2 regions of the Alteromonas sp. BL110 genome follow, and region 2 is predicted to be linked to the other one. Evidence: predicted binding sites of a transcription regulator. Region 2 holds the regulator's gene; the other holds the start of a gene.
The links. Region 2 encodes FNR, which switches genes on or off when oxygen is low (the NO sensors DNR and NnrR bind a similar motif). Its sites were predicted from a motif close to TTGATCTAGATCAA; they were not measured.
Positions count from the first base shown of each region.

Region 1: D1814_RS15735 (PRC-barrel domain-containing protein) is a predicted target of FNR. The motif match lies at 8,965-8,978, and genes of this name have one in related genera.

Region 1 covers NZ_CP031967.1:3,631,441-3,643,520, forward strand. Annotated here, with positions in the region: gene D1814_RS15690 (response regulator) at 1-1,544, opposite strand, end outside; gene D1814_RS15695 (response regulator) at 1,557-2,009, opposite strand; gene D1814_RS15700 (sensor histidine kinase) at 1,999-3,516, opposite strand; gene D1814_RS15705 (hypothetical protein) at 3,521-3,745, opposite strand; gene D1814_RS15710 (sigma-54-dependent transcriptional regulator) at 3,761-5,092, opposite strand; gene D1814_RS15715 (exopolysaccharide biosynthesis protein) at 5,577-6,182, shown strand; gene D1814_RS15720 (LysR family transcriptional regulator) at 6,191-7,114, opposite strand; gene D1814_RS15725 (rhodanese-like domain-containing protein) at 7,168-7,518, opposite strand; gene D1814_RS15730 (ArsR/SmtB family transcription factor) at 7,708-8,019, shown strand; gene D1814_RS15735 (PRC-barrel domain-containing protein) at 8,102-8,842, opposite strand; gene maoP (DUF413 domain-containing protein) at 9,043-9,399, opposite strand; gene D1814_RS19435 (hypothetical protein) at 9,797-9,964, shown strand; gene D1814_RS15745 (LysR family transcriptional regulator) at 10,079-10,909, shown strand; gene D1814_RS15750 (DUF2750 domain-containing protein) at 10,982-11,332, shown strand; gene D1814_RS15755 (DUF2789 domain-containing protein) at 11,497-11,730, shown strand; gene D1814_RS15760 (ribonuclease J) at 11,798-12,080, shown strand, end outside.
Region 2 covers NZ_CP031967.1:3,927,443-3,939,522, forward strand. Annotated here, with positions in the region: gene D1814_RS17135 (glucosaminidase domain-containing protein) at 1-389, shown strand, start outside; gene D1814_RS17140 (DUF2987 domain-containing protein) at 386-1,033, shown strand; gene D1814_RS17145 (patatin-like phospholipase family protein) at 1,057-2,082, opposite strand; gene ttcA (tRNA 2-thiocytidine(32) synthetase TtcA) at 2,083-3,036, opposite strand; gene uspE (universal stress protein UspE) at 3,271-4,194, opposite strand; gene fnr (fumarate/nitrate reduction transcriptional regulator Fnr) at 4,466-5,206, opposite strand; gene D1814_RS17165 (sulfite exporter TauE/SafE family protein) at 5,252-5,911, opposite strand; gene ccoS (cbb3-type cytochrome oxidase assembly protein CcoS) at 5,898-6,128, opposite strand; gene D1814_RS17175 (heavy metal translocating P-type ATPase) at 6,130-8,562, opposite strand; gene D1814_RS17180 (FixH family protein) at 8,562-9,041, opposite strand; gene ccoP (cytochrome-c oxidase, cbb3-type subunit III) at 9,272-10,225, opposite strand; gene D1814_RS17190 (cbb3-type cytochrome oxidase subunit 3) at 10,242-10,403, opposite strand; gene ccoO (cytochrome-c oxidase, cbb3-type subunit II) at 10,405-11,010, opposite strand; gene ccoN (cytochrome-c oxidase, cbb3-type subunit I) at 11,026-12,080, opposite strand, start outside.

The DNA.
Region 1 (12,080 bases), 300 kb from region 2:
GCAAAGCGATCTATTGGCTTACCTATAACGTCGTTAAAACCTTCCCGTATCAGTGACTCTCTTAGTCCTTTGCGACTGGCTGCGGTAACCGCAATAACGGGAATATCTTTGCCATGGCGACGGATAGCGTGTAATGCTTCAATACCGTTCATTACAGGCATGTGAATATCCATGAGAACTAAGTCAAAAGGTTGATTGTGTTCATCGGCCTGTAAAACGGCTTCCAGTGCTTTAACACCATTTTCGGCGTAACTTATATCTGCCTGAGACTGGCTTACTAGGTGTCCGGTAAGGCGCCGAATTTCTCTTAAGTCATCGACAATCAGTACTCTGCCGGTAACATTCAAATCGATACTGCTAGCTTCGACGGTTTGTATCTGACCAAGCTCTAAGTCAACGAGAGGTTGTTTAGATATATCGCCGGGATCAATATCAAATGTGAATGTACTACCTTCCCCAAGTCGAGATGACACATCTATATCGCCGCCAAGCTTAGTGACAAGCTCTTTACAAATAGCTAGACCGAGGCCGGCGCCACCGTGATTAGCGCGCATTACATCTTCAATTTGCTCGAAAGGCTGAAAGATATTGATCAATTTGTCTGGAGGCATACCAATGCCAGTATCGTCTACGGAAAATCTAAGTAAATGAGACTTTTCACTATCTATTGGATTATCGTCAAGGGCTATAGTGAGTGTGATACTGCCCTTATCGGTGAACTTAACCGCATTAGAAATAAGATTAAGGAGCACCTGGCGAAGTCGAGTGGGGTCTGTCTGGATAAATTCAGGAATTTTGGTATTAGAAACCACATTTAAACTCAGCCCTTTATCTTTGGCGTTCAGTCGCATCAACGAGTGAATATCGGTCAAAAATGCCGATAAATTCACATCTTTAATGTTTAGCTCAAGCTTCTCTGCCATTATGCGCGACATGTCGAGTAAGTCGTTGAGGAGGCTCAACAAATGTTTTCCGTTTGAATGAATTATCGATAGCTCTTGTTGAAACGGACTATTTCTTGAGTCATCAATGAGAAGCTCAGTGTAGCCTAAAATAGAGGTGAGAGGAGTGCGCAATTCATGACCAAGGTGGGCAAGGAATTTGTCTTTCGCTTTATTCTTTTGTTCAACCTTGTTACGTTCAAGTCGCTCGTTTTCTATATCGCGACGAACCATAGCGTAGCGGATAGTGCGCATAAAGCGCGGCGTTTCGATCTCAGACTTCTGCAGATAATCAGCGGCGCCCGCGCGCATTACCATTTCATCTACGGTAACGTCTGATTGACCCGTTAAAATAACCACAGGCAGGCTAAATTGATTCGATTTTAGAACGCCCAATACGTCTATGGCATTCTCAGCGCCTAACAAGTAGTCAAGCAAGCACAAATCAAAGTTTTCGGTTTTCAGTGCCTCTATTGCGTCGAGACTGTTTGTCACCCACGTTAGCTCAAATTTAGGTGACTCACACTGTTCTAGATAGTCAGAAGTTAAGAAGTAATCATCTTCATCATCTTCTACCAATAGAATTTTAATAACCTCTGACATCTAGTACCTCTTTTATTCGTGTGGTAACTCTACAAACTCTATCCAATAACGTCCTAAGGCACGCATTAGTTCAACCAATCCCTCGAAATTAACTGGTTTGGTAATATAAGAAGCGCACCCGAGGTCATAACCGCGGAGCATGTCTTCCTCTTCTTTTGATGTTGTTAAGATAACAACGGGGATACTGCGTAGTTTTGGGTCGTTTTTAAGTTCCTGAAGTGCTTCGCGACCATCTTTTCTTGGCATATTTAAGTCAAGCAAGATTAGGCTAGGTCGAGGGGCGGAAGCAGGATCTGTATATTTGCCCTCATGACGGAGAAACTCTAACAACTCCACGCCGTCTTCAACACAAAACAAATTATTTAGGACGCGACTTTCTTGTAGTGCGTCGACGGTTAATAGACGATCGTCTTCATCATCGTCGGCCATCAAGATATTGATTGGTTGGGTTTGTTTACGCGTCATTGTGTGTCTCTCCACTATTGTTGTTAGAACCAAACGGCTCGCTGTCCACCGGCACTATTATTGAAAACGTAGCCCCGTGTCCTAGTGCGCTCATTGCAGTAATTTGACCATTATGTCTTTCTACTATTCTTCGGCATACAGCAAGCCCTATACCTGTGCCTTTATACTCGCTTCTACCGTGAAGGCGTTGGAATGGAGCGAATATTTTCTCTGCAAATGACTGGTCAAAACCAATACCGTTGTCGGTAACCGTAATTTTTATCCAGTCGTATTCCTCAGACATAATTATATCCCGTGTATCTTCTTCACTTGCTTTGTGTAGATTGATTTTGACAACGGGTGTAACGCCTTCACTTTGAAATTTAAGTGCGTTAGAGATCAAGTTTAAAAATAGTTGCTCGAGCTGTGTTTTATCACCTCGAATGGTAGGCATATTTTCGCTTACGTCTATTTGTGCCGACTTTTCATCAATGGCGATTTCTAAATCGTCCAGTACACTTTGGATAGCATTATCTAAGCTCACTTCACTAAAATCTTTACCACGGGTTGAAACACGTGAAAACGCGAGAAGGTCGGAGATAAGCATCGACATACGCTCAGCTGCGTTTAACATTCGCGCAAGATAATCTTTACCTCGCTCATCAATAACGTCGCTGTACCCCGATTCTAGCCGGTTGCCGAACGCCCGAATTTTACGAAGAGGTTCTTGCAGATCGTGTGACGCGACAAATGCAAAATCTTCTAATTCTCGGTTACTTCTGGCTAGCTCATCGGAATAGAGACTCAGTTCCTGTGTACGTTCTTCTATGCGAGTTTCTAAATCTTCATTTACCGATTCAAGATCGGCCTGATACTTCTCGTGCTCTCGAGAGTTGATTTTCAGTAATAGAAAAACTGCAATAACGAGTAATAGGGTAGTAGCCGATGAGATAATCAGTGTGTTTACTGAGTCCCTTCGCAAGCTCATTAAATTTGCTAAATGCGTACCTTGCATACCACGTTCGGATGTATCAATTTCACGGAATAACTCTTCAAAGCGTCTGTAAAGATCAATACCTTTATCGCTTTCGACTAATTTGATGGCGTCTCTCTGCTTTCCTTCCTTTATGAGTTCGACGACTTTGATAACCTCGTTAATCTTTGCCTTAGTTAGATTAAGCAGTTCCTCAATTCTTACTGATTGTTCATCGATATCAGAGGAATAGGAGCTTACTTCCACTTCGTCCATCAACTCGCCGATAACGCCAAGGGTTTCTGTGTAATCAGTTAGATATTCTTCATCATCTGTAAGCATGTAGCCCCTTTGACCAGACTCTACGCGCAGCACCGCTACATGAAGCCTATTTACTGCATTGATTACCCGGTTAGTGGTAAACAACCGCGCTTCGAGTGCTGACAGGTCGTTAAGTGTACTGACTACATAAAAAGAATTCGCTGTCATAACAACAATGATGACTACAACCAAAATTATCCAGCTGTAAATAGAAGACAGAATTTTAGAGATCATTTATTCATTCCGCATCATTCTCACCCAGTTCTGACGTCATTTCAGAAAGGGTCTCGCTGCAGTCTTTTGCACTGCTTATTATTTTATCCAACGCCGCTAATGCCTTTTCGGGCGCAACGTCTCCGTTTAGTGCCATTTTTACTAGCTCTGCCTGCATAGATATTCTATTTAAAGGTTTCCGAGCATCGTGAACGAAAACGCTCAGCCGTGAGAATTCTTCGCTAGTCATATCGAATACCTCTCATTACTCGTCTTTGCTTAGGTCGCCGTATGCATGAAGGCGGTTGTACAGCGTTTTTGTACTTATTCCTAACATTTCTGCGGCCGTGGTTTTATTTCCACTTACTTTCTCTAATGTGGCGTATATAAGCTCTTTTTCTACATCTTCAATGGTTCTGCCAGCTTGAAGGGCGGGAGTGGTACTTTGCTTTTGTGCAAAAGGAGATTCAATAGTTTTGGGTAGCTCAATCTCGCTTTTCTCAGGGTCGCTCATAATTGCGGCACGATGTACAAAGTGTCTCAATTCACGAACATTACCTGGCCAATCGTAAGCTTGAAGTGTCTCAAGTTGATTATCTTCCCATTTAAAATGAGACCCGTTGTCTTTATTAAATTCGGCAATAAAGGTTTTCGCTAGCAGGGGAATATCTTCTTTTCTTTCACGTAAAGGTGGGATAGTAATTGGGAAAACTGCCAGCCTGAAATAAATATCTTCTCGCAATACTTTACTCTGCGCAATTTCTTCCATTGTCCGGTTTGTTGCAGATACCACGCGACAATTTACCGGAATTGACTTTGTACCTCCCACGCGAAGCACTACTTTGTTTTCAAGTACGCGTAAAAGGTTAGGCTGCATATCAATAGGCATTTCTGTGATTTCATCTAAGAAAAGGGTGCCTCCCTCAGCCTGTTCAAAAACACCTTCTTTACGACCTACTGCTCCGGTGAAGGCGCCTTTTTCGTGGCCGAATAGTTCACTACCAATTAATTCTTTAGAGAATGCACCGCAGTTTGTGGCGATATATGGGCCTTCACTTTCTGAAGCTCGGTGAATTGCAGCTGCAACCACTTCTTTACCAACGCCACTTTCACCTAACAGCATAACGTTAGCGCTTGTTTTGCTAACCCTTGAAATGAGTTTGTATAACTCTTTCATCACGGGTGACTCACCGATAAGTAAGTCGAAGTGTTTTTCAATCGTTTCTTCTTTAGGTTGTTTTTCTTTTGTTTTTTTACTTAATACTGCCTCGATTTCCTCGCGCTGTATTGGCTTGACGAGATAGTCTACGGTAGGTCCGCATAAGCCTTTAATTACGCTCTTAACCGATGGGTGGCCGGTAATCAAAGTAACGCGAGGACGCTTAGGAAGCGCATCAAGCTCGTTAAATAGATGAGCGCCACTTCCATCGGGCAACATAAAATCTAACAGTACGTGATCGAAAGTTTCTTTTTGTAGCCAGTCGCGAGCTTCAGCTAATGTCGCAGCTGTGAGGACGTCGTGGCCTAAAAACTCAATAATAGTACAAGCTACTTCTGTAAACTCGGCGTCATCATCAACTAAAAGTACGGTTAGCACGTGGATGTCCCTCTCTATTACTTTCCATTTAAAATATGGAAGAAAATCAATGTCATAGTTTTATCATAAACAGCAAGAAAAGATAACTAGATACCTACTTATAGTCACTTATTTCTTAGCGTTATGTTGTTTAGTTCGAGTAACACAAAGTTAGCGTTTAAATAAGTCGCCTCAAATATCTAAACTCAGTAATGTGAACGACCGTTCGATACGCCACTATCGTAATTTGATTTAATTGGCTTTCGGTATATCAAATAAACATAAGGTGTTACCTATTTACACACAGTTGCAAAAAGTATTCCCAATAACTTTTGAGATGCTGGTGAAGAAGGCTGTGGCACATTTTTCGCACAAATTGGAAGAAGAGCACCCCTTTTATTGGTGATGTATAAAGATAAGATTTGTAATGTTTGCGTATTGAAGGACCGCGTTTGCTCTTTTAAATAAGAGGACTACAGCGAAATTTATATCAAAGGAATTGAAAATGTGGACAAAAACAGCTGAAAGATCAATGACCTTGACAGAGCTGCTGACAAAAATGCAGCCTCGCGCTAGTCAGAATTCGTTTTATTTCGCAGATTTTTGGGAAGTGATGGAAAAGCGTGGTTTTGGTCCTATGCTGGCACTCCCATCTTTTATCGCTTGCACGCCATTAGGCGCTATTCCAGGTGTACCTTCTTTAACCGGTGTGACGATTTTACTTATTGCATTGCAAATTTTACTCGGTAGCAGACATCCATGGTTACCTCAAAAAGTAATGGACATACACTGCGACGCTGACCGACTACGCCATATTGTTGAAAAAGTAAAACCCTATGCTGTTAGCGTCGATCGCTTTCTTGTTCCCCGTTGTTTTTTTATGAGGCAACCCGTGTTTCGTTCTTTAATTGCACTGAATTGTGTAGGCTGCGGTTTGGTAATGATCCCCCTCGAGCTTGTTCCCTTTATGGGCCTAATTCCCGCATTGTCAGTGTTCATTATGGCTGTCGGAATGGCGACAGACGATGGTGCAGTCGCCTTGATAGGTGTATCAATATCGCTGTTTGGGTTTTTGTTAGGCTTTCAACATCTGCCTGCTGCGGTTAGTTAATATGCTTGCTAGTCTGAGCAGGACTCGAGCATAACATCTGAAGTGGGCAGATTCATTGTTTGGTACCTCAGTTCTCCCATAAACGCACGCGCTGCTGGACCCAAGGTGTCTCCATCTTCAAAAGAAAGATAGAGGAGGGCCTTTCTCAAGGCAGCGTTGTTATCCAAAGGAAGCGGGACAAGAGTACCGTCTTCTAATTCGTCTTTGATAATTGCAATAGGCAGCCACGCAAACCCCAATCCTTGAGCAATGATATCTAACGATGTTCTTACGTGACTCACCGTCCAACGTTGTTCTGCACCTAGCCAACCTACATCTGCTTTGCGTTCTGCAGAGGAATCGCGAACTACAATCTGTCGATGAGTTTTAAGGTCTTCTAATGTAAGAGTTCTATTTAATTGATGTAAAGGATGCTTGGCATGAGCCACCGCAGCAAACTCAATTTCACATAAGTCTTCGCTAAAACCATTTGGAAAGACAAAAGGAGAGATGCCCAAATCTACTTTTCCGCTACTTAACAACGCGTTAGCACCGCTTAGCACGGTTTCTTCAATCTCTATACGCAGGAGAGGAAATTCAGCAGAGACTTTAGCAAGTACGTTATACAACAGTTCAGAAGGGAAGATAATATCCACAGCTATGCGCAGTGTTGTTTCTGTTCCTACTTTTAAACTACTTGCTACCGCTTCAAGCTTATGAGCTTCATTTAGCAAAAACGAAGCGCGGCGATACATGAGTTCGCCCTGAGGAGAAAGCTGTACTTTACGGCCAATATTTTCAAATAGTGTTACACCAATAGCGTTCTCAAGCTTTTGAACAGCGTGATGAACACTAGATTGACTTTTATGTACTTCTGTAGCCGCTTGATTGAAGCCACCAGCATCGACAACGGCTTTAAACATACGCCATTGTTCTAATGTGGATTTAAGCATACAACGCCCTTTGACTGTTTTTAGCTACTTATAGCATAGACAGTTTATACAAGTCATTTTTTAAGGGTACGGTTGATGGTTGATATAGGACAGGTTACAACTGATACCTTTTCGTATCCCATTTGTATTAATTGCTCGGCTGCTAATTTTGCACGAACGCCAGACGCACAATGAATGTAAAGCGGTATAGACGCATCTTGGAATTTCTCTAGAACTTTCATTTCAAGCACCCCACGAGGGATATTGAGGGCACAGTGAACTGGCTGGCTCGCCGCTTCGTTGCTTTCCCTTACATCGATAAGGATGCCATTATTGTGCGTTAACTCTTCAGTAGCTTTTTGTGCAGTGACGCAACGAATATCGAAGCTGATGTTCTCAATTCGAGTTCTAATATCTATTAGCATGGCATTCCTAATTTATAACGACTTTTTACAAGATGAATAAGCTGTATCTAATATGCGAGTGGAAACTCAATAAAACAATATCAATTACCGGAATTCATCGCATATAATGGCAAGTCGGCAAAATGTCTTATACTTTAGTATAATTAATGGCTAAATTATTGCCAGAAACGTTAAAGAAAGGAAGTGCTTATGTCTGAGGATATGGTAATAAGTTCAGATGATATTATGGAACATGCGGTGGAAGCTGAGATCTTCCTTAAGCAATTTGCGAATAAAACGCGTCTTATGGTGCTTTGTTCATTATTGAAAGAGGAAAAGTCGGTCACCGAGCTTCTAGAAGTGGTCAATGTTTCACAGCCTGTGATTTCTCAACACCTTGCATTATTGCGAGAATCAAAAATGGTAGCTACTAGAAGGGAAGGCCAAACGATTTACTATCGTCTTGCGGATGAGCGTGTGAAACGTCTTATTGCGCTTATGTATGAATTCTTCTGCGAGTAGTTTTTTCTTGTTATCTAAACGACAATGTCCGCGCTATCACGGACATTGTATCGTTGAAGACTCCCTAGGGTTTCATCTATAATTATTTACCGTGTTGTTTGCACAACATAGCAATGTAATCTTTTTCTGCAATTCTATCGCTATCAACTTCTGGTCTTTCGACCAACTCGTCGTGACTGAGGCTGACAGCAACACTGTGGGCCGCCCAGTCAATGTTTTCAATATCGCTTGGTAATAACGCAAGATGCTTGCCGCCTGGAAGCCAGTTGTTGGTATCAACTACTAGCATTACGATTTTCCAACTTCGCGTATCAATGATAAAGTTGCTTATGTGACCAACATTGTCAGTAGTCGTGGCAACTTCATAGCCACCTACTTCTCCTACAGCCCTCAGGTGATTGCTTGTTTTTTTAGGATGGAGTGTTTCAGATTCCTCCGCTTGCTGTAATTCAACAAGCTCATTGGGATGTGCAAATTCTCCCCAAGCCCCGGGCCCAATCCAGTAGTAGCCGTAGCCGAAATATTTAAAGAGGTTCTCTTCATATTCACGAGAAACAGGTTTATGTTCGTCAATTGATGGGCTGTTCTTTAACTTTTCAACAGTCATATTTACATGAACAGTGTCATCACTACTATCAAGTTCTGTTACGGCGATGGGAGAAATTACCACTTTTCTGCTAAGTGGAAGCCACGTATTTGTATCTGCAACCAGGTAACGTACGGTAAACGTTTCATCGTCAAAAAGAATATCGCGGATGCCGCCTACTTTGTCATCAACGGCATGAATAGAAAAATGAGTAAGCTGTTTTGAACTAATGATCATCGTTGCGCCTCCTTTGCTAGGGCTCTTTGTATAGAGAGACAGCTAAAATTAGTTAGCGTCACTCTTTAATACTCTAAGTGTAGACAGTCCTTAACCTTTCTTCATTTTCTTCTTGCTTAGACTTGATTGGGATCATTTATCGTCTAAAACAAAAAAGCTCGCCTGAGCGAGCTTCTAACCTAGACCGGTATGTTTTAAGCTTAGGCTACATCAAATTCTTCATCAGAATAATCATCATCGTATTCTGATTGATTACTAGCACTGCTATGAAGGGTATAAAAATGTTTTTTCCCTCTCGCCAGCCTGACATATTTTGCCCACGCTTTTTCAAGGTTATTCACAGCTTCAACTTTGCCATTAATGAATGCAACGAAATGTTGCTCATCTTCACTTTCTGGCGAAAGTTCACCGCTTTCAAGACCTATTAAGGTCTTGCCGTAGTTAGTTAAAAGATCGGCTTCATTTATACTGAAATCACCTGATTTACGAAAACCATAGGGAAATTTTTGACGGTCAATATATGGTTTTGCAGATAGTCGAATAGCTAAACTTTTCATGTTGTACCCAACGTAATGTTTTGTTCAGCGCACTTTTAAAATAAATAAAAATGAAGATAAAACAAAAGATTTTTCTCTTATCAATAAAAAATTTTTAACGGGTTAAAAAGTAATAGCAAATGAGAAACATATTTTTGTTGATGGATTGCTTTGGGAACGATGAGTTCAGTTTTTAACTTATCTAACTATCTGAAATATATATCTAAAATAGGGGTTTCTAACAAGTTGCGGCTGTGGGCGGATTGTAACAAAAATGACACATGTTTTTGCGAAACGCGTTTGTGAAAATCCATGAAGAACGTAATGAAAAATTCTTATCGCTACGATGATTAAAATTCGTTTTCTATTTTTCGGCTTAGGATAATAATTGAGGTGTGTTAACAACCCAGAGAAGTCAATGAGTAAAGACTATCGTTACCAGCGTGATGAATGGGACTCGGTAGAAGAGGAAGAGCTCCACGCGAAAAAATCTACGTCTAAGCGTCATATTTCTGTGAAGGTAAAACAGAAGCGTGATTTGCAACGTCGTGAAAAGCAGCGACGTTTGCATCAAGAAGAGTATTAACTGGATTTTTAGTTAAGCGCACCGGTTTAAGGGGTGCGCTTCTGTGCATTTGTATTTACTTACCGTATTATGTGTGGCAGTTTAAAGCCATATCAATTCGGTTGTACACAAAGCATGGACATACGCTTTCTCACCACTTTCATAGAGGTGACAAAAACTCGTCACTTCGGTAAAGCCGCTGAAAACCTTTACCTCACCCAATCTGCCGTTAGTGCTAGAATAAAGTTGCTTGAAGAGTATTTTCACACAACGCTTTTTATTAGGCAGCGTAACAGTATCCAGCTCACGCAGTCCGGAGAAAAGCTGCTACCATACGCAAAGCAATTATGTGCCACGCTCAACGAAGCAAAGCAAGAGCTGCAAATCCAGTCGTCTGAGTATGTGGTCTGTGGCGCAACACAGCTAGCAAGCGAACTACTGTTGCCCACAATGCTCAGCCATCTTCACAACTCATTTCCTGATTGGTCTGTAAAGGCAGAAGTGTTGACGTTGGACGCGCTTTCACGCCAACTGCACGAAAGAGTTACAGATCTCGCTTTTTCTACTGAGCCACTCAAATCTGAAGAGGTAAATAGCACCGTATTGATGGAACACGAAATAGCACTTTATCGCGTTGGAAAGAACTCGGATGCTGTTAATGCAGCTGACTTCGTCGCAATTGACTGGGGTAGCAAGGCAAGAGACTGGCTTCTTACCGCCTACCCGCAGCTTCGCGATGCAAAATTACGGACAAATTCGCTAAATCTTGCTCTAAATAACTTACTCAGCGAAGGGGGGATAGCCGTGCTGCCCACCAATATAGAAAATCAAATACCGGCCAATGTTAACGTAACTAAAATAAGAACCCTTGAAAATGTACCATTAAGGTTATACATACACAGCATGAAGCAAATACGACGCGTGGGCCTTGCAGAGATAATAGACAGCGTATCTACAGTAAGTTAAATGCAACCAATAGGTTTTGCGCGAGTGCCATAACATATGGCCAATGAATGACAGAATTGAAAAGAGAGTACTATGTCTCAAATACACCCTTTATTAGAAAAAAACGCGTTTCAACGATTAGAAACTAGCCTGGCGACGATCAAAGCCGAACAAAAATTGTTTATCCTTAAAGATGAACACGGTTGCGTTATGCTAACGACTGACGAGGAAGACGGTGTACCAGTTTGGCCAGACGCTGAACTTGCGCTTTTGTGGGCTACAGAAGATTGGGCGCATTGTGAAGCAATGGAACTCACCACTAAGGAGTTTTTAACCAAATGGGTTCCAGGTATGACGCAAGACGAACTTATGGTCATTATTTGTCCTGTTCCAGCTGAAGAAGGTGAGGTGATTTCACCACAAGAGTTTGCCGAGTATCTTTAATAGTTGTTCAGGACGCTGTGAGTTCAAAAGTTCCGGGTGATCTTAAGCATAAAGCTTAAGGTAATTACCTAGTAACTAGATGGAATCAATTGAGCGGTAGTGTAATCCTCACGCCGCTTAATCGTATCTATGTATCTCGTTATTAAATGACCCAAGGAGGCGTTATGTTTACTGAACAGCCCACAATGAACAGCCTATTTAGTCAACTCGGTCTAGGAAGTTCAGACGAAGAAATTGCAGAGTTTTTCGAAACACATAAAGGACTAAATAAAAGCCAGCACCTACACGAGGCGCCTTACTGGAATGAAAGCCAGTCCGCATTTTTAAAGGATGCTATCATAGAAGATGCTGCATGGGCTGAGGTTATTGACCAGCTAAATGCAGAACTGCACGAATAAAACTTTTTAGCATGTATCTACCGCTCTCATACCTTATTTCTAATCTTTAAAAAAGGCAGTAAACGCTTTGTTGCACCCAAACATTGATGATTTGTGGTTTGTCCCGTTAGGTGGGACAGGCGAAATCGGAATGAATTTAAATTTATACGGGCACGATTGTCAATGGCTGATGGTAGATTGTGGTGTATCATTTGATGAACCCCTCATTCCGGGGTACAAAAGCAACGTATCGGGTGGCAAGGCTTCGATAAAGGGCGCTGCGCATAGAGTAGTGGCGCCTGATCCGACTTTCATAGCGAAGCAAAAAGATTCACTGGCTGGCATAGTAATCACGCATGCTCATGAGGATC
Region 2 (12,080 bases):
TACCTGAAGAGCTAGTACTTGTTCAAGCTGCAAATGAATCTGCTTGGGGAACAAGCCGATTTGCAAGAAAGGGCTACAACTTTTTTGGTTTATGGTGTTTTTCAAAAGGGTGCGGTTTCGTCCCAAATCGCCGAAATACCGGCGCATCACACGAAGTTGCTAAGTTTGATAGCTTATCGCGCGCCACCTATACCTATATGCGTAACCTCAACAGACACGATGCCTATGCTGATTTAAGAGAGATCCGCAGCCGTCTACGAGCTAACCAATTACCTATTACTGGTGTTGCGTTGGCAGAAGGGCTAATGAATTATTCCGAGCGAGGAGCCGCTTATGTTGAAGAGCTCCAAACAATGATCCTATTTAACGAGGAGTTTTTATCCGAATGATACGCGCTGCATTATTTATTGCTTCATCTCTGTTTGTCGGTTTTGGCAGTACATCCGTAACTGCTGAAACGATAGATGTAGAGTACAGCCGTTTCTACAGCCATGTTAAAAAGCTAGATAACGAAGATACCCAAGCACTTCAGTTTGCTTTTGGTTTTGTCCGAGTAGGTGAAGGGCGTTTATGCGGGGTTAACGGTGCATCTATCGTTACCGATAAGAAAACAATGTCACTAGAAGTTACTGATGAAGGACGTTTTACCGTACCCACTGAAAAAGCACTGAAACTGGCTAATGCACTGGTACGTATCGACTTAAACGAACGTGCGAACGTTTGTGATATGTCAGTGCAGCTTGAAACTAAGCCCGAATACCTTAAACAGTATTACAAGCAAGAAGAACTCACTTTCTTATATGAACAGTATGAAGCTTTCTTCAATGAGATGGGGAGCTTTTTGTCTTTTATGATGCCGTCAGTGAAGGGCTTAATGATTCAGTTTGACGACAAGAATTTAGATTTCGTTACGCCGCAAGGTGTACAAATTAACAACGGTGTTCTGCATTTAGAACAAGAGTGGATAAATGAGGCGAAAGGCTTAACGCTCCCTAAAGCGCCGCTTCGTGTAACAGCTATGGCATCTAGTTAATCTGCCTTTTGAACAATTAGGTATCAGGTTAGCAACTGATACCTAATTTGCTCTGCGATCCGCGCGATGGTTTCTTCACCTTTTGCGCAAAGTTCTTCCGCCCTGTGAAACTCCATAATGCCAACATCAGTAAGCTGAGGTTCGATAAGTATATCTGGCGGATCGCCGGCTAGACGTGAACGAGTAACACGAGCTTGAAGTATTTCAAGTGAGCTACTCATTACGCTCATGATCCCCGGTGGATTTCGCTTATTCACCTTAGCGGGTACTTCGGTAAATTCTTCTTCTACTTTTTCAATAACGTCAGACGCTATGCTTTCTTCGGTATTCACATCGTCAGAAGCATTAAATTGAAGCTGCTCTTCATTTTCCGCTGATGCTTTGTCATCTTTACTATCAGGCGAAAACCATTGGCGCAATACGTTTTGGCTTTTAGTAAAAAAGTCTTCGGTTTTACGTTGGTTTTCTTCGTGGTCTTGCCTTAACTTTTCTAACCGAAGCGGGCGAAAGTCGGCGTTAAGGTTAACCGCAATTACAAAGTCTGCACCTAACTGTCGACACAGGTTAACCGGTACAGGGTTAACCACCGCACCATCTACCAGCCAGCGATCGCCGTGAGCGACGGGGGCAAAGAGCGCAGGGATAGCGCAAGATGCTTGAATGGTGTCGCCAATGGGCCCTGAATTGAACACCACTTCTCGACCTGTGTATAGGTCGGTAGCGACTGTGGCAAAAGGTTTAAGCATGTCTTCATAAGAAGAGACACAAAACTCGCTTGCAAGTTTGTCGAAAACCTTTTGTCCGCTGGCAATACCGCCGCGTCTTAATCCAACGCCCATAAGCGCAAGTACCTGCCAGTCACTAAGTGAACAGGCCCACTCTTTTAAACCCTCTAATCTGCCACTTGCGTAGGCAGCGCCAACATAAGCACCAATGGAGCAACCAGCGACAACGTCAATCTTAACGCCAAGCTTTTCTAATGCTTCAATTATACCAATGTGCGTCCAGCCCCTTGCGGCACCGGCACCTAACGCAAGTCCAATTTTCATTTACTTTGGTTCCATAATATTTACTACCTCGATAGCGTTATCTTCATCGTTAAGATCTGCACTATTTTCTGTAGTAAAAGAAGGTTCATCAAATCCGATATCACCATCTGCAACGGGGCCGTCTTGGGTGGCAATAGACTTAAAGTCATAAAGGTTGCTGTCTACAAGGTGTGAAGGGGCCACGTTTTGAAGCGCACGGAACATTGATTCAATACGACCTGGGAAACGGCGGTTCCAGTCTTGAAGCATTGCTTTGATATTCTGGCGCTGTAGATTTTCCTGTGAACCACAAAGGTTACACGGAATTATTGGGAACTCAGCGGCTTGTGAATATTTCACAATGTCTTTTTCGCTGCAGTACGCAAGTGGGCGAATAACAATATGTTCACCGTTATCGCTGACCAGTTTTGGTGGCATAGATTTCAGCTTACCACCGTGAAACATGTTCAGAAAGAAAGTTTCTAACATGTCGTCACGATGGTGTCCTAAAGCAATTTTAGTCGCGCCTAACTCTTTCGCTGTGCGGTATAAAATACCACGACGCAAACGAGAGCAAAGCGAACAGGTCGTTTTCCCTTCAGGAATTTTGTCTTTAACAATAGAGTAGGTGTCTTCTTCTACAATCTTGTAGTCAACGCCAATGCTGTCTAAGTACTCGGGTAAGATATGTTCGGGAAAACCAGGTTGCTTTTGGTCAAGATTTACCGCAACAATATCAAAATGAATAGGCGCAATCTTCTTTAAAAACAATAGAATATCAAGCATGGTATAGCTGTCTTTACCGCCAGATAAACACACCATGACCTTGTCGTTGTTTTCAATCATACCGAAATCGCCAATGGCCTTACCCACGTTGCGGCGAAGTCGTTTCTGAAGTTTGTTGAAGTTGTACTTTTGCTTACTTTGCGCGGCGTTTAACGTCGGCGCGTCAGCACTGCTTGTGCCTAAACTCATAATTAACTAGCTTGGTTTGTGATAAAGACGCCATTATACATTAAAGCGCCTTTTCGAGACTATCGCTGTGTAGTTAAATTTATCGAGAAGCGTTAAGTACTGATTTAAGCGTGTGTGACTAATTCGCGTAATTAACCGCTAAATGCGCACTTTTTTTTATGAAAAACGCCAAGCGCCGACTCGCTATTTGTTGCCACCGAGTGTCTTGGTATTTTAGCGCAACTAAGTAGTTAACTACACGGTTATCGGTGATTCAAATCCATCGGGCTTAATTGCTAATACGTCACAATTCAGTTCATCGATAACGTGTTCGGCAGTATTGCCAATAAGCGCTGCTGAAATACCCACCCGTCCCACGGTACCTATTACAACTAACTCTGCATCGAGTGTTTTTGCTACTTGTGGGATAACTTTTTCAGGTAAGCCTTCTTTCACCACACATTTATTATCTGGAATACCGTATTTGAGTGCGTGACTACGCATTTCCTTCATATGATGGTTTTTTACCGCATCGTGATACGTGTCAGGGTCAAACTCCGGCACTTCGATGGCAATGTTGAGTGGTGTTGAAGGGTAGCTGTTGACTAAATTAACGTTACCTTTCAGCAAAGAGGCATAGTCATTCGCGATTAATGTAAGCTTGTCGTTTAGTACAGCGTGTTCATCATCTTCGCTTCCTACGTTCACTGCAGCAATGATTTCACCGCCTTCTGGCCAGTCATGTTCTTTAACGAGTAGAACGGGGCGCGGACACTTGCGCATTAAGTGCCAGTCCGTAGGGGTAAAGATCACCGAGGCAAGGTCGTCATGTTTTTTAGTGGCTTTTACTACTAAGTCGATTTGGTTGTTAAGGGCGAAATAAATAATCGACTCATAAGCACGGTTGTTCCACTCAACTACAATATCGGTCTCTGAAAAGCCTTGTTCTTTTAGTTGGGCAGAAAGCCATTTGGCGTGCTCTTTTGTAACGGCATCGCGCATTGATTCACGTTCGTCGGGGCTAAGCATGGTTGTCATATCGTAAGACAGATCAAATACCACCATCATAGCAGTAACCGTGGCGCCCGTTTTTGACGCAAGTTCATAGGCACGGCTTAGGGCAGGCTGGTTATCGCGTTCCGCATCCACTACGGCAAGAATTCGTTTACACTCAATCATAACGTCTCCTCAACTACAAAGCTTTGTATGGCTGTCGACATCGAAATTGTTTCAAAACAGTTTATATAAACCATTTATATTAACTATAAACGACATTTTGAAAAACGTGAGTTGTTTTGGATCAAGAGTGTTAAACGTAAATGAAAAGTTCAGGAATTAAAACGAAAGCTGAGCGCGTTCAGTGAGATATAAGGTAAAAGTTAGCGATATGAGATGAACGAGTGTTAAGCAAAAGCGCACGTTCCGCGCGCTTAAGGTAACACACGAAAAATTAGCCGTTACAGACCACGCTAGGTCCATTTAACGCCTCTAGCTTGGTATTTAACCGATCAAAATCCAAAACAGAAATAAGCTTACCGTCTACTTTTATAATGTTTTCCTTCTGAAAACGGCTCAATAGACGACTAATGGTTTCTATCGTTAACCCTAAATAGTTGCCGATTTCGTTACGGGTCATAGTCAGGTGAAATTCCCTGTGCGAGAAGCCGCGCTCTTCAAAGCGCTGGGAAAGATGCGATATAAAATAAAGTAAACGCTCTTCTGCGGTACGCTTGTTTAAAAGCATAATCATGTCGTGATCTTGTTTTATTTCCGCGCTCATAAAGCTCATTATTTGATGGCGTAACTTAGGGAATTGCACCGACATTTCATCGAGGGTGTCGTAAGGCAGTTCACATACCATGGCTGTTTCTAGCGCAGAGGTGTAGCTTTGGTGTTTATTTTCCCGTAAGGCATCGAACCCAATAATATCACCCGGGAAGTGGAAGCCGGTGATTTGCTCTTCACCCTCTTGGTTGGTTACAAATGATTTGAAAGAGCCCGTTCTTACAGCGAAAAGTGAACGAAATTTATCGCCAGTTTGAATGAGCGTATCGCCTTTATGGAGCGGTTTTTTGCGCTCAATTATATCGTCAAGAGACTCAATTTCTGTTTTGTTCAGTGCCACCGGTAAACATAAGTGACTGAAGCTACAGTTTTGACAGTGAATAGAAAATTGGCTTCCTTTGCTCATAATGCATGCTCTTTTGAAGATTACGCAATTATGATACACCCATTTTTAAACTATTGCGCCATGAATAAGATAGGCTGCATATATGGCCATCATTACTGCGATGATTTGTCTAACGCGATTGTGCTGAAAACTACGGGTAATGTAATGACTACCTGCGCTTGCAGCGAGGAGAGTAGGCAGGGTGCCTAAACCGAAGAAAAACATAATAGCAGCGCCTTGTAGCGCATTCCCCGCCGCTAAAGACCAAGTCAGTGTTGAATACACTAATCCACACGGCAGCCACCCCCAGATAAACCCGTAGGGTATAGCACTAAGCGGTGTTTTGAACGGTAAAAAACGTTTAGATAACGGCTGTAGTTTGGAGAATAAACCTTTTCCTGCGCTTTCCAATACCGTTAGACCCGTCCACCATTTGCCTAAATAGCAGGCCAGTAAAAGCAACATAATTCCACTTAGAAGGGAAAGGGCATAGTTGGCAAGAGGGATATAGTCTGCTGCAATTTTTCCAAGTGCCCCGGTTAAAGCGCCAGCAATGGTGTAGCTAGCTATGCGCCCCATGTTATAGGCGAGGGTGTAAGGTACTGCTGATGCACCTTTTGGTGAGACCATTCTCAGCGCCGCTACTATACCACCGCACATGCCCACACAATGAACACCGCCAGCTAAGCCGATAAGAAAGGCCGAGAAGTAATTAATCCCCTCCATGCTGCCCTTGGTTTTTCTCTGCTTTAGTTTCCTGAAGTTGTTTGCGTTGCTCAGCGAGCTTTTTCTCCTCAGGCGGAAGATCATCATCAAATAGTATGCTGTAGCCCTGACGGTCTAAGTCTTCAAACTGATTGGTTTTAACCGCCCAGAAGAATATCACGATTGCCACAGCCACTATGATGATCGCGATTGGTATTAAAACGTAAATAATGCTCATGCTATTTGCCTAAAAGTCGCGTAGAGTTTGTCACTACTATGATACTGCTTAATGACATGCCAACAACCGCCATCCACGGCGAAAGTAGGCCTGATACAGCGAAAGGTAAGATCAAAACGTTGTAACCTACCGACCAACCAATATTTTGTCTTATTTTTTGCTTCACTTGATGTGATGTGCGAATAAGTTCAGGTACTGAGAGTAATTGGTCGCCTAGCAAAATCACGTCAGCGGCAGTTTTTGCAACATCAGTGGCATTACCTACTGCTATTGCTACATCAGCACTGGCTAGAACAGGTGCGTCATTGATGCCATCCCCCATCATCATTACCTTTGAGCCTGATTGCTGCATAGCTTGAACTGCTTCGTATTTTTGCTCTGGTGTAAGTCCACCTTTCGCAGTGGAAATTGGTAAAGACGCGGTAAGAGAATTCACATTTGGCTGTGTATCACCGCTTAATACTGCAAGAGTATGACTTTTTGCCAATATATCGAGGGTTTCTTGGGTATCGTCACGCAGTGAGTCTCGAACTTCAAATGCCGCCATAATACGGCCTTTGACAGTAAGAAACACGTTAGCTGAAGGAAATTCATCGATGACTTTTAACTGTGATTCGTGAACGCTGAATGCTGCAGAGCCCATGGAAAAAAGCGTGTCATTAATTTCACCGCTAATTCCGCCACCTGGTGTGACCGTAAAATTAGAGACTTTGTGGATAGTGCTGCTGCTTAACGCTTTATTATCGCTAAGGGCTTTATTATCGCTAAAGGCTTTAGCAATAGGGTGCTCAGAACGAGATTCCAGCGAGCGGGCGATGGATAGCGCGCTATCACTATCGACACCATCAGCATACCAGGCGTTTGATATAGTGAACTTACCTTGTGTAAGCGTACCGGTTTTATCTAGCGCGATGGTGTCAATATCAGTTATTTGCTCTAAGGCGTCGGCACGCTTTAGCAAAATACCTTGCCTGTTTAATTTCGCCATAGCGCAAGTAAGCGCTGATGGCGTGGCTAATCCTAGGGCGCAAGGGCAAGTAGCTACCAGCACTGAAATGGTGATCCAAAATGCATCATTACTGCCGTTAAAGGCCCAAAAGGCGTAGGTTACCGCTGAAATAAGCAGTACCGCCGAGACAAAATATCGAGAGAAATTATCGGCTATCTGTGCGGCTTTCGGTTTACTTGCCATCGCGCTTGCTTGAAGCCTAACAATCTGATTTACCAACGCATTTTTAAGAGTTTGCGTAACTATAATGGTGAGGCTACCGTCCTGACATACGGTACCCCCGTAAACAGCGCTGTTGCTTGATTTACGAACTGGGTTAAATTCACCGGTAAGCATAGACTCATCAACCGCAGCGTTCCCTTCTGTAACCAGCCCATCAATGGGGATAGTCTCACCAGGCTTAACAAGCACTACATCGTCTATCTTTAACTGCTTTGCTAGACATTCAACAACGCTACCATCTGACATTAATTTAGTCGCTGACACAGGCACATACTGCATCATATTCGCAGAAATCTGCGCGGCTCTGTGTCGACTACGGTGTTCTAAGAATCGGCTAAGTAACAGCAGAAAAATGAACATACAGATGGATTCGAAATACACTTCGCCTTGCTCTAGCATGGTAGAGCGAATACCGGCGATGTAAGTGCCAAATATTGCCAGTGTAACCGGCACATCCATGTTAACCGTTTTCGCGCTAAGTGCTTTAGCTGCACCCACGTAAAAGGTGCTACCAGAATACAGCACAACCGGTGTAGTCAGTGTAAGAGCAACCCAGTAAAAATATTGTCGAGTCTCTAATTCAATAGCGCCAAACCAGTCAAAATAAAGACCGGTCATTAACATCATAACCTGCATGGTCATAATGCCTGCAAGCCCCAGCTTTTTCAAAAAGGTCTTTTGTTCGCGCTTGTAACTAGCTTCGTGCTCATCAGGATGAAATGGTGAGCCAATATAGCCAATGCGTTTCAGCGTAGACAGAATTTGGCTGAGCTTAATTTGAGACGGTGACCAGGTAACCAGTGCTCTGCGCTCTTGTACATTTACAGCTACTTGCTTAATGCCTTCAACTTTCGATAATTGCTTTTCAATCAGCCAGCCACACGCAGCGCATGTGATACCCTCAAGGGTCAGCTGAATTTGCTTATCTTGGCCTTCTTCAAACACGAACTCTTCTTGAAGGGAAGGGTCGTCATACACTTTGAGCTTGTCGAGTGTTTCTAGAATGCTATCATCTGATTTTTGGGCAGGTTCGGTTCTAAACTGATAATAGTCTTCAAGACCATTACTAACAATAGCTTCAGCTACCGCTAAACACCCTGGGCAACACATATCCCGCTGTTGCCCTAAAATAACAGTAGTAAATTTGCCATCGTCGGAATCTGCCACTGGCAAACCGCAATGGTAACAGTCGTGCTTGGCCATTATGGATTGAATTTCATTTTGCCAGAGTGGGGCAGATAGACCGTGTTTTGAATTTTCCAGCTATCATCGATTGGCGTGAGCGATATGCGCCATTTACCATCTAAGTCTTCTTCGACAAAACCGCGATAAATCCCATTCGCATCGCGACTTAGTAAAACGCTGACGTCACGCTCTTCTAGCGTGACGTGATAGAAACTTAACTTAACTGCGTTACCTTCTTGTGGGATACCCGAATGGAATTGCAGCGCTATGCTACCATCTTCAATGGTCAAGTCTGTGGTGATATTCATGCGCCGGGCTATGGCTTCCTTGTCCAAACGGGCGTTAATTGCTTTGCCTTCTTTGTAATAATCGTCTACAACAAGGCTATCCTCAGTAGAAATAGCAAGGTTTAACAATACGCCACCCATAATAAGGGTAATGATAGGAACGGCAATTAAAAACCAGGGCCAGAACTCTTTATACCAGGGTCTATTCATTTAATTATTTACTCGTCTTTACTTCACTAGCAAGGTCGCTAACAACATATCTATTATTACTACTGAACATGCGTATCCGACCTGTGTAATAAAGATAAATATGGTGTTAGTAATTTGCACCTACAGCGCGCTAAGTTTGTACGTAATGGCACTGTCTATATAGCTGTATTTTCTCATAAAAAAAGCCCCGTAGTAACGAGGCTTTTTAAGATATTTAATGATTTAAATCATTAATCATTTGAAAGGCTGTAAACATACGCTGCAACAACGTGAATTTTGTCGTCACCCAAGGTTTTCTTGAATGAAGGCATTACACCGTTACGACCGTAAGTAAGCGTCTCTGTTACCGCTCTGTGGCTGCCGCCGTAAAGCCAGATGTTGTCGGTAAGGTTTGGCGCACCAAGCGCCTGGTTGCCTTTACCGTCCATACCGTGACATGCCGCACATGCTGCGAAGCGAGCTTTACCCGCATTGGCTAGCTGTGGGTCTACATCGCGACCGCTTAAGCTAAGTACGTAGTTAACCACTTCTTCGATACCGTCTTCACCCATAGCGTCAAGCCATGCTGGCATTGCCGCTTTACGACCTAGCGTAAGGGTTTCAACGATTTTCGCACCTGAACCACCGTACAACCAATCGTTGTCCGTTAGGTTAGGGAAGCCGCCGTTTTGACCGCGAGCGTCAGAACCGTGACACTGAGAGCAGTTTTGTAGGAATAAACGCTGACCTACTTTATTTGCTTCTGGGTCTTTAGCCAGTTCTTCAACAGGAACTTGTGCATACGCTTCAAAGATCGGATCGAACTTCTCTGCGGCAAAATCAAGTTCACGGTCATACTCTACTAGGTAGCCTTGCTCTTTTGCGTCAATACGCGCCTGAGCAGATTCTTCTAGTGATTGAATATTTTGGTTAGAGCTCTTCCAACCCCAAATACCTTCATACGCACCTAGGCCAGGATAAAGCGCTAGGTATATAAAGCCCCAAACGATGGTCATGTAGAACATAATTGTCCACCAGCGAGGTAGTTGGTTATTCAACTCCTCAATACCATCAAATTCGTGACCCATTGACTCACCTTCAGCTACGCCAGTCTTGTTAGAAAGGCACCAGCGAAGAAGGAAGTAGCAACCAATGATTAACCCTAGGGTTATCACTGAAATCCAAATTGTCCAAAACATACTCATGAGTTCGAGACTCCTGCTAATCTTCTTTTGATTTTTCTTTTTCTTCGTCTGCAAACGGTAAGTTTGCTGCTTCGTCGAATTTTTTCTTGTTGCGGCCGCTAAACGCCCACCACACAACGCCGATGAAGCTTACAAAGACGATGACAGTAAAAATGCTGCCTACAATTCCTTGATCCATATTATTTCAAATGTGTGCCAAGAGACTGTAGATAAGCAATAAGGGCTTGCATTTCCGTTTTACCCTGTACTGCCGCTTTCGCACCCGCAATATCTTCGTCGGTATACGGAACACCAAATCCACGGAATACTTCCATTTTTTCAGCTGTTAACTCGCCGTCAAGCGTGTTTTCCGCTAGCCAAGGGAAACCTGGCATATTCGACTCAGGTACTACGTTACGAGGATTAAGCAGGTGAACTCGGTGCCATTCGTCACTGTAACGACCACCAACGCGTGCTAGATCTGGACCAGTACGCTTAGAGCCCCAAAGGAAAGGGTGCTCCCATACTGACTCACCAGCAACGCTGTAGTGACCATAACGCTCAGTTTCTGCACGGAATGGACGGATCATCTGGCTGTGACAACCTACACAACCTTCACGGATGTAGATGTCTCGGCCTTCAAGCTCAAGCGCGGTATATGGACGTAGGCCTGTTACCGGTTCCATTACTTGCTGTTGAAACATCAACGGCGTAATTTGAACCATGGCACCAAAACTGATAGCGATAAGAATTAATACCGTTAACAGACCGACGTTCTTTTCAATTAACTCATGTGCGTTTTTCATTATTCGTCTCCTTTACTACGCTGGCTGAGTCGCTGGATCTGCAGCGATACTGCCTTTAGGTGCACGAACGGTTTTCCATGTGTTGTATGCCATAACAAGCATACCCGCTACCACGAAACAACCACCAATGAAACGAACCACATAGAAAGGCTTAGACGCTTCTAATGACTCAACAAAGCTGTAGGTCAAGGTACCGTCAGCATTAACTGCACGCCACATTAGCCCCTGTAGTACACCAGACATCCACATCGCTACTATGTATAGAACAACACCGATAGTTGCGAACCAGAAGTGAACGTTAACAAGCTTAGTGCTGTACATCGCGCGCTGACCGAATAGCACAGGAATTAAGTGGTAAATTGAACCAATTGAAACCATTGCAACCCAACCTAGTGCACCAGAGTGTACGTGACCAATTGTCCAGTCAGTGTAGTGAGACAGTGCATTAACGGTCTTAATTGCCATCATTGGACCTTCAAAGGTAGACATACCGTAGAAAGACAATGAAACAATAAGGAAGCGCAATACTGGGTCGGTGCGAAGTTTATGCCACGCGCCAGATAGCGTCATAATACCGTTAATCATACCACCCCAAGATGGAACGAATAGGATAATAGACATCACCATACCTAGTGACTGAGTCCAGTCAGGTAGGGCAGTGTAATGAAGGTGGTGAGGACCAGCCCAGATATACAGAGAGATAAGTGCCCAAAAGTGAACAATTGAAAGTCTGTATGAATAAACCGGGCGACCAGCTTGCTTAGGTACGAAGTAGTACATCATACCAAGGAAGCCCGCAGTTAGGAAAAAGCCTACCGCGTTGTGGCCGTACCACCACTGCATCATGGCGTCTACTGCGCCTGCATACAATGAATACGATTTAGTGAAAGATACCGGAATAGCCATGCTGTTACCAATATGAAGAATTGCAACAGTTAACATGAACGCGCCTAAGAACCAGTTTGCAACATAAATGTGCGAAACTTTACGGATTACTAGGGTTCCGAAGAAGTTGATGATATAAGCGACCCAAACCAGTGCCAAAAGGATATCAATTGGCCATTCTAGTT